DNA from 2 places in the Enterobacter sp. 3U4 genome. Region 1 is predicted to be linked to the other one. Evidence: predicted binding sites of a transcription regulator. Region 1 holds the regulator's gene; the other holds the start of a gene.
The links. Region 1 encodes LexA, which represses DNA repair genes until DNA is damaged. Its sites were predicted from a motif close to TNCTGTATGTACATACAGNA; they were not measured.
Positions count from the first base shown of each region.

Region 2: rmuC (DNA recombination protein RmuC) is a predicted target of LexA. The motif match lies at 2,802-2,821, and genes of this name have one in related genera.

Region 1 covers NZ_CP136665.1:3,723,621-3,729,509, reverse strand. Annotated here, with positions in the region: gene plsB (glycerol-3-phosphate 1-O-acyltransferase PlsB) at 1-1,881, opposite strand, end outside; gene RVY89_RS17790 (diacylglycerol kinase) at 2,036-2,404, shown strand; gene lexA (transcriptional repressor LexA) at 2,513-3,121, shown strand; gene dinF (MATE family efflux transporter DinF) at 3,186-4,523, shown strand; gene RVY89_RS17775 (CsbD family protein) at 4,644-4,853, shown strand; gene zur (zinc uptake transcriptional repressor Zur) at 4,901-5,413, opposite strand; gene RVY89_RS17765 (cupin domain-containing protein) at 5,529-5,889, shown strand, end outside.
Region 2 covers NZ_CP136665.1:4,350,366-4,356,254, reverse strand. Annotated here, with positions in the region: gene ubiJ (ubiquinone biosynthesis protein UbiJ) at 1-465, opposite strand, end outside; gene ubiE (bifunctional demethylmenaquinone methyltransferase/2-methoxy-6-polyprenyl-1,4-benzoquinol methylase UbiE) at 479-1,234, opposite strand; gene rmuC (DNA recombination protein RmuC) at 1,301-2,758, opposite strand; gene udp (uridine phosphorylase) at 2,899-3,660, opposite strand; gene RVY89_RS20690 (dienelactone hydrolase family protein) at 3,916-4,722, shown strand; gene metE (5-methyltetrahydropteroyltriglutamate--homocysteine S-methyltransferase) at 4,771-5,889, opposite strand, start outside.

The DNA.
Region 1 (5,889 bases):
GATGATAGCCGCCATGAGCGACGGCAGCATCAGCATATGGGTGATGTTGTTGCGGTAGTAGGTCATCAGAACTGCCTGCTCGCGCGGCAGAATGATGATGTCGCCGATCGTGTCCTTTTCGACTTCAAACTTGTTCATCTGCAGCGCGTGATCGATAAGCTCACTGGCGGTAGCAGAAGGCACGGTTGAATCAACGGAATACGGCACGTTGCGCATCATGTCCAGATAGCAATCCAGCTGCTCCGTGAGCTGTTCACGGGTCAGCGAGCGCTGACGCGAAGCCAGAAGAGCCGTACAGCACAGGTTCATGGCGTTAGCCGCACCGGCGTTGTTAATGCGCACCATCAGCTCGGACGCGATGCCGTTGACCGTTGGCGTCAGCCAGGCCGGGCGAATCGCCTCGATAGGATCGATGGATTCGCGCCACTCGGGAACGTGATGGTTCAGGTACGTCATTAACGGCATTGGTTCGCCGAAGTTCACGTAGCCCTGACCGAGATTGCGTAGCTTGCTCAGGCCGCGCAGCATCTGCGGCAGGCTCTCTTTCTCTTTGGTCGCACCGCGCAGCTCTTTGGCATACGTGCCCACTTCCATCACGTGCTCATAGCCAATGTAGATTGGCACAAGCGTGATGGGACGGGTTCCTCCGCGCAGCATCGCCTGGATGGTCATCGACAGCGTGCCGGTCTTCGGATCGAGCAGACGTCCGGTACGGGAACGACCGCCCTCAACGAAGTACTCGACGGAATAGCCGCGGCTAAACAGCTCGCCCAGATACTCGCGGAACACGGTGGAGTAGAGCTTGTTGCCCTTGAAGGTACGACGAATAAAGAAGGCGCCCAGGCGGCGGAAAATCGGACCTGCTGGCCAGAAATTCAGGTTGATACCGGCAGCAATGTGCGGCGGTACCAGCCCCTGGTGATAGAGCACGTAGGAAAGGAGCAGGTAGTCCATGTGGCTGCGGTGGCAGGGAACATAGACAATCTCATGGCCATCATGCGCCAGTTGGCGTACACGCTCGGCGTTATGAACGTTGATGCCCTGATACAGGCGGTTCCAGGTAAAACCGAGAATGCGATCGGACAGGCGAATCATCTCGTAGGAGAAGTTCGCTGCAATCTCTTCCATCAGCGCAATGGCGTTCTGCTGGGCTTTCTCATGCGAAATTTTCTTGCTGCGCGCTTCGTCTTCAACGGCGCGGGCAATCGCTTTGGATGCCAACAGCTTGTTGAACAGATCCTGACGCGCCGGGAGACGCGGCCCTACGGCAGCCAGGCGCTGACGGGCGAAGTGCATACGCGCCACGCGCGCCAGTTTTTGCGCGATGATCTTGTCCGTGCCGTGCTCGTCCGCCATTCGACGCAGCGAAACGGAAGGGGAGAAACGCACGAAGCTGTCGCGTCCCAGCCAGGAGACCGCGAAGAACTTCTGGATGCCGTTAAGCATGCGCAGCGGCGGATTCTCTTCACCTTTTTCACGGCCCGGACGACGACCAAACATCACCGATACCGGCACCATCTGCACATCCAGATCGGGATTGCTGCGGTGCAGGTCGAGATAGTCGTGGAACAGCTTGATGGACTCTTCTTTTGGCGTGTAATAGGTAAACACGCGAGGTCCACCGTGAATGAACACGTAGCGCGGCAGCAATGTACCGTCAACTTCCAGCGGTTCAAGCGGGTCAGGTAAATCATGCGCCAGACACTGGGCGCGAAGCGTCAGTAAGTCAGCCTTCGAGTTATAAGGCAAAACGTACATAATGGGACGTGACGTATCGAGCCCCAATTCCAGCGCGGGTTCTGCTGGGATAGACTTGCTTTTTACCAGGATGCTTAATGGTAAATTAAGTAATTTGTAGTAAATTCGTGGCCAGCCGGACATAAACGATGTAAAGCCTCTGGTTAATAATGCAATTGCGGCGCAAGGATAACAGAAAGCGCGCAAAATTTCTGTTGTTACCCGTCATACTTCAGGCTGTAGCGAAACGCGCTACAGTTCCTGTTACTGACGCTTTTTTTCATAAAAGGTTCTTTTAATGGCCAATAATACCACTGGGTTAACGCGTATCATCAAAGCCGCCGGTTATTCATGGAAAGGTTTCCGTGCCGCGTGGATCAACGAAGCCGCCTTTCGCCAGGAGGGCGTCGCCGCTATCATCGCGGTGATCGTCGCCTGTTTCCTTGATGTTGATGCTATTACCCGCGTACTTCTTATCGGTTCCGTGCTTCTGGTGATGATAGTGGAAATTCTTAATAGCGCTATTGAAGCCGTTGTTGATCGCATTGGTTCCGATTTCCACGAGCTTTCTGGCCGCGCAAAAGACATGGGCTCTGCTGCCGTGTTGCTGGCGATTATCACTGCCGTTATCACCTGGGTCACGCTGCTTTGGTCACATTTCCGATGAGCCTCGAGGAATAATTAAGTCCCTGGTTTTTTGTGCAGTTTTTGGTTCCAAAATCGCCTTTGACTGTATATACTCACAGCATAACTGTATATACACCCAGGGGGCGGAATGAAAGCGTTAACGACCAGGCAACAAGAGGTGTTTGATCTCATCCGGGATCATATCGGCCAGACGGGTATGCCACCCACGCGTGCGGAAATCGCGCAGCGTCTGGGCTTCCGTTCTCCGAATGCTGCTGAAGAACACCTGAAAGCGCTGGCGCGTAAAGGCGTGATTGAGATTGTTTCAGGTGCGTCACGCGGCATCCGCCTGCTGGTGGAAGAAGAGACGGGCATTCCGCTGATAGGCCGTGTTGCTGCTGGTGAGCCTTTACTGGCTCAGCAGCACATTGAAGGCCATTACCAGGTCGATCCTGGCATGTTCAAACCGAGCGCTGATTTCCTGCTGCGCGTTAGCGGTATGTCGATGAAAGACATCGGCATTCTTGACGGCGATCTGCTTGCGGTGCACAAAACGCAGGATGTGCGAAACGGCCAGGTGGTTGTGGCGCGCATTGATGACGAAGTGACGGTTAAGCGTCTGAAAAAACAGGGTAACAGCGTACAGTTGCTGCCTGAAAACAGCGAGTTTTCACCCATTGTGGTCGATCTCCGCGAACAGAACTTCTCTATCGAAGGACTGGCGGTTGGGGTGATCCGCAACGGTGAATGGCTGTAACCTCTTCCCGACAGGCTATGGCACCGCTGTAGCCTGATTCATTCCCCACTCCCGGTATTTTTTCATGTCACTGCTGACGGCATCCGATAAGGCATTGTGGCGTCTTGCTCTGCCGATGATCTTCTCCAATATTACGGTTCCCTTGCTGGGTCTGGTCGATACTGCCGTTATTGGTCATCTTGATTCGCCTGTTTATCTTGGCGGCGTGGCGATTGGCGCGACGGCAACCAGCTTCCTGTTTATGCTGCTGCTCTTTTTGCGCATGAGCACCACCGGGCTCACGGCACAGGCTTATGGTGCAAAAGATCCGCTGCGTCTGGCGCGCGCGCTGGTGCAGCCGCTGATCCTCGCGCTTGGCGCGGGGGCGTTAATCGTTTTATTACGTACTCCCCTGATCGACCTTGCGCTCCATGTTGTTGGCGGCAGCGAGGCGGTATTAGAGCAGGCGCGACGTTTCCTTGAAATCCGCTGGCTCAGCGCACCCGCCTCGCTGGCTAACCTGGTTCTGCTCGGGTGGCTACTGGGCGTGCAGTACGCCCGTGCACCAGTGATTTTGCTGGTGGTAGGCAACCTTCTCAACATTGTGCTGGATGTCTGGCTGGTAATGGGCCTGCATATGAACGTGCAGGGCGCGGCGCTGGCGACGGCAATTGCCGAATACGGAACCTTTATCATTGGTCTGTGGATGGTCTGGCGCGTGCTGGCGATGCGCGGGATCTCCCTTGCGCAGCTCAAAACCGCATGGCGCGGCAATATCCGTAAGCTGCTGGCCCTCAATCGTGACATCATGCTGCGCTCGCTGCTGCTTCAGCTCTGCTTCGGCGCGCTGACGGTTTTCGGGGCTCGGCTGGGGCCAGAAATCGTTGCGGTCAATGCAGTATTGATGACGCTTCTGACCTTTACCGCCTACGCGCTGGACGGTTTTGCCTATGCGGTTGAAGCGCATTCCGGACAGGCGTACGGCGCGCGCGAAAGCGGGCAGCTTCGGGACGTCTGGCGGGCAGCCTGCCGTCAGTCTGGGCTGGTGGCGCTGGCGTTCGGCCTGGTTTACGCCTGCTTTGGTGAGCAGATCGTTGCATTGCTTACGTCTCTTCCTGCGCTGCGCGAGCTGGCGAGCCACTATCTCATCTGGCAAGTCGTCTTACCGGTGGTCGGCGTCTGGTGTTATCTGCTGGACGGCATGTTTATTGGTGCGACGCGCGGGGCTGAAATGCGCAACAGCATGGCGGTCGCAGCGGCAGGGTTTGGCCTGACGCTGCTAACGCTTCCCTGGCTGGGTAATCACGGCTTGTGGCTGGCCCTGGCCGTTTTCCTCTCGCTGCGAGGGATATCGCTGGCTTTTATCTGGCACCGCCACTGGCAAAACGATACCTGGTTCTCTTCACGTCACGATATATCGTGACGGTTAAAGATTCCGAATATGAAATCAACTGCCGAATCCTTAACTACAATAATTATCACGTCCAGCAGAAAAGAACGTAACGGACGTTACGACCCGACGCTTAACTAAGAGGACACGATGATGAATAAAGATGAAATCGGCGGCAACTGGAAGCAGTTCAAAGGTAAAGCGAAAGAAAAGTGGGGTAAGCTGACCGATGACGATATGACCGTCATTGAAGGTAAACGCGATCAGCTTGTCGGTAAAATTCAGGAACGTTACGGCTACGCGAAAGATCAGGCGGAAAACGAAGTCAAAGACTGGGAAACCCGTAACGACTACCGCTGGTAACGCTGAATAACCCACAGGGCGGCTCAAGGCCGCCTTTTCTTTTGCCGTTAACGCGGCTTTTTCTTCACCAGAATAGAGTGGTCGTGCTGACAGGCGTCCTGATGACGGCAGGCTTCCACTTCCACGCACGCGGAACAGAGCCCGTGCGCCTCAATCACGTTATGACGCAGGGCAAAACCCATTTTCGCCGCCAGCGTATGCATAATATCTTCCACGCCTTCCGCTGCCTCTTCTTTCACCACGCCGCAACGGTCACAGATAAACATCGCCGACGTGTGGGTGGGCTGATCGAACAGATGGCACAACACATAGCTGTTTGTGGACTCAACTTTATGCACGAATCCTTGTTCCAGCAGGAAATCCAGTGCGCGATAGACGGTCGGTGGTTTCGCCTGCGGCTCGCTTTCGCGGAGCAGGTCGAGCAGATCGTAGGCGCTGATAGCACCCTGCTGCAGGCTCATCAAACGTAAGACTTCAAGGCGCTGCGGAGTCAGGCGCACATTGCGTTGCGCACACAGCTTTTCGGCCTGCGCTAACAGCTCTTTTGTGGACTTATCCATTTAGCACCCCGGATGTTATAGGACGGAAAACCCCCACTTTATCATGTTCTGCTAAAAACGCCGAGATCCGCCAGTCTGTGCTATACCTGACCCATTGCAAACCGGGAAATAAACAATGAAAAAACCTGACTGTATTCGGCACTGGCGCGACGTGGAAGGCGCGGATGATTCGACCTATCCAGATAGCGATGAGCTTTTTTCTATCGGCGCCCCGTTGGCTCGCAAGCTTGGGCTCGGGCGCATTGGTATCCATCATGAGCGTTTACCGCCCGGGCGCAGGACGTCCTACCCGCATGCGGAAAGCGATGAAGAAGAGTTCATTTATGTGCTCGAAGGTTATCCAGAGGCGTGGATTAATGGCTATTTATGGAAGCTTGAACCGGGCGACAGCGTGGGGTTTCCTGCCGGAACCGGGATCTGCCACACCTTTATCAACAACACGGAGGAAGAGGTGCGGTTGCTGGTCGTAGGCGAGG
Region 2 (5,889 bases), 630 kb from region 1:
GCGTTGCTGGCGTTGGAGGCTTTTACGCGCAAAGGAGGCGCCACCATGAAGGACTTTCCCGATCCCTTCGGCGGCGATGTCGCCGATAAAAGGCGCGAGCAGCTCTGCCGGATCGAACTCCGCCAGATCGGTGAGCGCAACGAAGTTCTGCACGACCTGAATGTCGCCTTCCACTTCAAGCTCACCGCTGCGGATAAGCGCCGTTAATTGCTGACGATCGCGCAGTTTTGGCAGCACGCTCATGTGCGTGATGACCGAGCAGTCGGCTTCACCTTCCCACTCCCCCAGTACGTCAAGCTGGCGTTCGCTGAATACCAGTACTAGCGGCGTCGAGAACTCTTTTAAAACAATGCGCAATACCTTCCCGTTTAGCCGCTGACGCGCAGCTTTCAGCGCCGGGGCGCGATAGAGGAAAGCGTTCAGTACATTCTCGATGCCTGCGGAGACTAAGGGTTTAAAGGGCACGGGACACCTCCACTCAGAATTTGTAACCGCGATGCAGCGCGACGACACCCGCCGTCAGGTTGAAATATTCAACATTTTCAAATTCTGCATCCTGCATCATGGCTTTTAATGTGTCCTGATCCGGGTGCATACGGATAGATTCAGCCAGATAGCGGTAGCTTTCAGCGTCGTTAGCCACCAGCTCACCGATGCGCGGCAGCACGTGGAAGGAGTAGGCGTCGTAAGCTTTGCTCAGCGGCTCAATAATCGGTTTGGAGAACTCCAGAACCAGCAGACGTCCACCCGGTTTCAGCACGCGGTACATGGAGCGCAGCGCTTTTTCTTTGTCGGTCACGTTACGCAGACCGAAGGAGATCGTGATGCAGTCAAAGGTATTGTCCGGGAACGGCAGCGCTTCGGCATTTGCCTGCACATATTCTACATTCCCCACCACGCCGATGTTACGCAGCTTTTCGCGTCCCATTTTCAGCATGGAGTCATTAATATCGGCAAGAACAACGCGGCCGGTTTCGCCCACCAGACGGGAGAATTTCGCGGTTAAATCGCCCGTACCGCCGGCTAAATCCAGCACCGTTTGTCCACGACGTACGCCACTACAGTCAATGGTGAAGCGCTTCCACAAGCGATGAATGCCGAACGACATCAGGTCATTCATCACATCGTACTTCGCCGCCACGGAATGAAATACATGGGCCACCATGTCAGCTTTCTGCGCTTTGGCGACAGTCTGAAAGCCAAAGTGCGTTGTGTCTTGTGATTCGTCAGCCATCTTAGAGCCTGCTTATCAGTAAAATGTTCGTGAAGTGTAACAGATTGGGCGCGTTTGCCCTACGTTTCAACCACCGCGAAAGAAACGCGCCGGAGTCTCGTCTGGTGATAAATCCGCCGCTAACGTGTTGTCTTCACTGTTTGTCTTTTGTTCGTCAGCACCTTCACGCAGGCGAAACTCGTCGTCCTGGGCGGTGGCCTGTTCAACCAATTCCGGATTAATCTCGCGTTTAACTTCTACTCCCAGGGTGCGGAATGATTCAGCCTGCGCCAGCAGATTGCCACGTCCCGAGGCGAGTTTTTTCATCGCCTGACGGTAGTTATCCTGCGCGCGGTCCAGGCTCTGCCCGACTGATGACATGTCGTCCACGAAAAGGCGCATTTTGTCGTACAGCTTGCTGGCACGATCGGCAATCTGCTGCGCGTTGCGGCTCTGGTGCTCATAGCGCCACAGGTTCGCAATGGTGCGTAAGGCCACCAGCAGCGTGGTGGGGCTGACCAGCATAATGTTATTTTTGAGCGCTTCGGTGATAAGCTCAGGCTGCCTGTCGAGGGCCAGCAGAAATGCGGGCTCTACCGGGATAAACATCAGGACATAGTCCAGCGAGCGCAGACCCGGCAGCTGCTGGTAGTCTTTTCTGCCGAGCAGGCGAATATGATTGCGCACGGAGGCAATGTGCTCCTGCAGCGCCGATTCGCGGGTGTAGTCATCCTCCGCGTTGAAGTAACGTTCATACGCTACCAGGGTCATCTTGGCGTCAATCACCACATCTTTACCCTGCGGCAGCCGCACAATCACATCCGGCTGCATGCGGGAGCGGGCATCATTTTCGATACTCACCTGCGTTTCGTATTCATACCCTTCCCGCAGACCAGAGGCTTCCAGTACGCGGGTCAACACTACTTCTCCCCAGTTGCCCTGGGTTTTGTTATCCCCTTTAAGCGCGCGGGTCAGGTTGACCGCTTCCTGCGCCATCTGGGCATTTAGCTGCTGAAGATTGCGAATCTCATGCGCCAGGGTATGCCGCTCACGGGCTTCCTGACCAAAACTGTCCTGCACCTGACGACGAAAACCGTCCAGCTGCTCGCGCAGCGGCGTTAGCAGGCTGTTCAGGCTCTGGCGGTTTTGTTCGTCAACGCGTCGGTTGCTGTGCTCAAAAATGCGGTTCGCGAGGTTTTCAAACTGTTCACTGAGGCGCTGCTCGCTGTTGATCATCTGGCGGATTTTATCTTCCGCATGCAGCTGAGTGGATTCCAGGCGGGTGGTCACTTCACGGAGATCGGCTTCCAGCGACGTATTGATATCACGCAGGTTGCGCATCTCGTTGTTGAGCAGTTCACACTCGTCACGCCAGTGTTCACTCAGTGCAAGCTGCTGCCTGGCCGCGCTTAAATCGGCGACGATCTCTTCGCGTTCAGCCAGCTGATCGGCCTTCTGCTGCGCATGCTGATAGCTGGACATCAGCCAGCCTATCGCCACGCCCGCCAGCGCAATCACCGCATAAATCAGGATTGAGATATCCACAATGCCCCCTGCATCAACGTATTACCCGCACAAAATAGAATTGTGCTGTATAAACGTCCAGTTTGAAAGGGTTTTCCTGCGAGGCGCTACGCAAAATATAAAGGCCGAACGTGTCGGCCTTTGATTTAGAAAGGAGAGGACTAGATCAGGCGACGCGCGGCTTCAACCACGATTTTCACCGCATGGCTTTCGGTCTGCTTCATGGTTTCAGCGTTCGGGATCTCCTGCTGGGTACGGTTGACGATTACGCCCGCCACCATACCGGCACGCAGACCCTGGCTTGCGCACATGGTCAGCAGCGTGGCGGATTCCATCTCATAGTTCATTACGCCCATCGACTGCCACTCTTCCATTGAGCCTTTGAAGCGGCTAACTACGCGGCCAGAGAAGGTGTCGTAACGCTCCTGGCCCGGGTAGAAGGTATCGGAAGAGGCGGTTACGCCCACGTGAGTGGTCGCGCCCACGGATTTAGCGGCTTCAACCAGCGCGGTGGTGCATTCGAAATCAGCCACTGCCGGGAATTCCATCGGTGCAAAGTGCAGGCTTGCACCGTCCAGACGTACAGATGCGGTCGTAACCAGCACGTCGCCGACGTTAATGTGCGGCTGGATAGCGCCAGTGGTGCCGATACGCAGGAAAGTACGGATGCCCAGCTGTGCCAGCTCTTCAACAGCAATTGATGTAGACGGACCACCGATACCGGTAGAGCACACGATCACCGCTTTGCCATCCAGCTCAGCGCGCCAGGTGGTGAACTCACGATGGGCAGCCAGCTTGACCGGCTTATCCATCAGCGCGGCGATCTTTTCCACACGCTCAGGATCGCCAGGGACGATAGCGAGCGTAGCCCCTTGTAAATCGTTTTTAGTGAGGCCGAGATGAAAAACATCAGACTTAGACATAGGTGACTCCTCTGTGGGTCGGTTAGTCAGAAGAAGTAAAACGGTACTTTACAGAAGCAGTAAGCATAATTTCGTGACGCATCTCACCATGAATGAAAATGATTGCATTGATTTTCCATCAAAAAGTGATTTACATCACATTAACAAGTTATATCGTCAGGTGCTGCACAAAAGATAGACCGTTTAAGGCACTGTGAGTTGTTAACCTGGTGTCTATATTTACCTTTGCGCTAACTGATTGGTACGGAGAATGCCATGACTGAAAAAACCGGTTTTGCACCTGCTGCGGCCCCACATGCTTCAACCATCGTGTCGACGCCAGAAGCGGCAATTACCGCGGGCGAGACCTCCATTCCCTCGCAGGGGGAGAATATGCCTGCTTATCACGCCCGGCCAAAATCGGCAGACGGCCCGCTGCCCATCGTGATTGTGATTCAGGAGATATTTGGTGTTCACGAACACATTCGCGACCTCTGCCGCCGGCTGGCGCTGGAAGGGTATCTGGCCGTTGCGCCAGAGCTCTACTTCCGTCAGGGCGATCCGAACGACTACAGCGATATTCCCACCTTGCTCAGCAACCTGGTCAGCAAAGTCCCGGACGCGCAGGTGCTGGCCGATCTCGACCACGTCGCGAGCTGGGCGGCGCGCAACGGCGGGGATCCGCATCGTCTGCTGGTCACCGGTTTCTGCTGGGGCGGACGCATTAGCTGGCTGTATGCGGCGCATAACCCGCAGCTCAAAGCCGCTGTCGCCTGGTACGGAAAACTGGTAGGTGAAAAAACGCTGAATTCACCGAAACATCCGGTTGATATCGCCACCGAGTTGAATGCCCCCGTGTTAGGGCTTTACGGCGGTCAGGACACCGGTATTTCGCTGGATTCGGTAGAGACCATGCGCCATGCGCTCCGTGCGGCAAATGCGAAGGCGGAGATTGTGGTCTACCCGGATGCCGGGCATGCGTTTAACGCCGATTATCGTCCGAGCTATCACGCGGAATCGGCCAAAGACGGCTGGCAGAGGATGCTGGGGTGGTTTAGCCAGTACGGCAGTAAGAAAGCGTAATAACAAAAAAGCCCGGTGGCGGCTACGCCTTACCGGGCCATCCAGCACCTACGCCTGACGCAAATTCTGCGCCGCTTTTACCATGTTGGCGAGCGCGGCGCGCGTCTCCGGCCAGCCGCGGGTTTTCAGGCCGCAGTCCGGGTTCACCCACAGACGTTCCGCCGGAATGCGCTGGGCCGCTTTTTTCAACAGGGCTTCAATCCACTCCACGCTCGGCACGTTCGGGGAGTGAATGTCGTACACGCCCGGCCCGATTTCATTCGGGTAGTCGAACTCTTCAAACGACTCCAGCAGCTCCATGTCTGAGCGCGATGTCTCGATGGTGATTACGTCGGCGTCCAGCGCGGCAATCGAATCCATGATGTCGTTAAATTCGCAGTAACACATGTGGGTGTGGATCTGGGTGTCGTCCTTCGCCACCGCGGCGTTGATGCGGAACGCCTCCACGCCCCATTGCAGGTAAGCATCCCAGTCGCTACGGCGCAGCGGCAAGCCTTCGCGCAGGGCCGGTTCGTCAATCTGAATAATACCAATGCCTGCGGCTTCCAAATCCGCCACTTCATCACGCAGCGCCAGCGCGATTTGCTTCGCAATAGTTTCACGGGTCACGTCTTCGCGCGGGAAGGACCAGCAAAGAATCGTCACCGGACCGGTAAGCATGCCTTTTACCGGCTTGTCGGTCAGGGACTGCGCGTATTTTGCCCACTCCACGGTGATCGCTTCCGGACGGCTGACGTCGCCGATCACCACCGGCGGCTTCACGCAGCGGGAGCCGTAGCTCTGCACCCAGCCGTTCTGTGTAAAGACGAAGCCGTCAAGGTGCTCACCGAAGTATTCCACCATGTCGTTACGCTCGGCCTCACCGTGCACCAGCACGTCCAGCCCCAGCCGCTCCTGCTCGATAATCGCCTGCTTGATGTGTTCGGCGATACCGGTGCGGTAGTGATTCGCATCCAGGTTGCCCTTTTTGAAGTCCAGACGCAGGCCGCGGATTTCGGTGGTTTGCGGGAAGGAACCAATGGTAGTGGTCGGCCACGCAGGCAGGTTGAAGCGGGCACGCTGCGCTTCGGCGCGCACCTCATACGGACTCTTACGCTGGCTGTCCTGGGCGGTGATGGCCGCCAGGCGTTTTTCCACCGCCGGATTGTGCACGCGTGCCGAGTGACG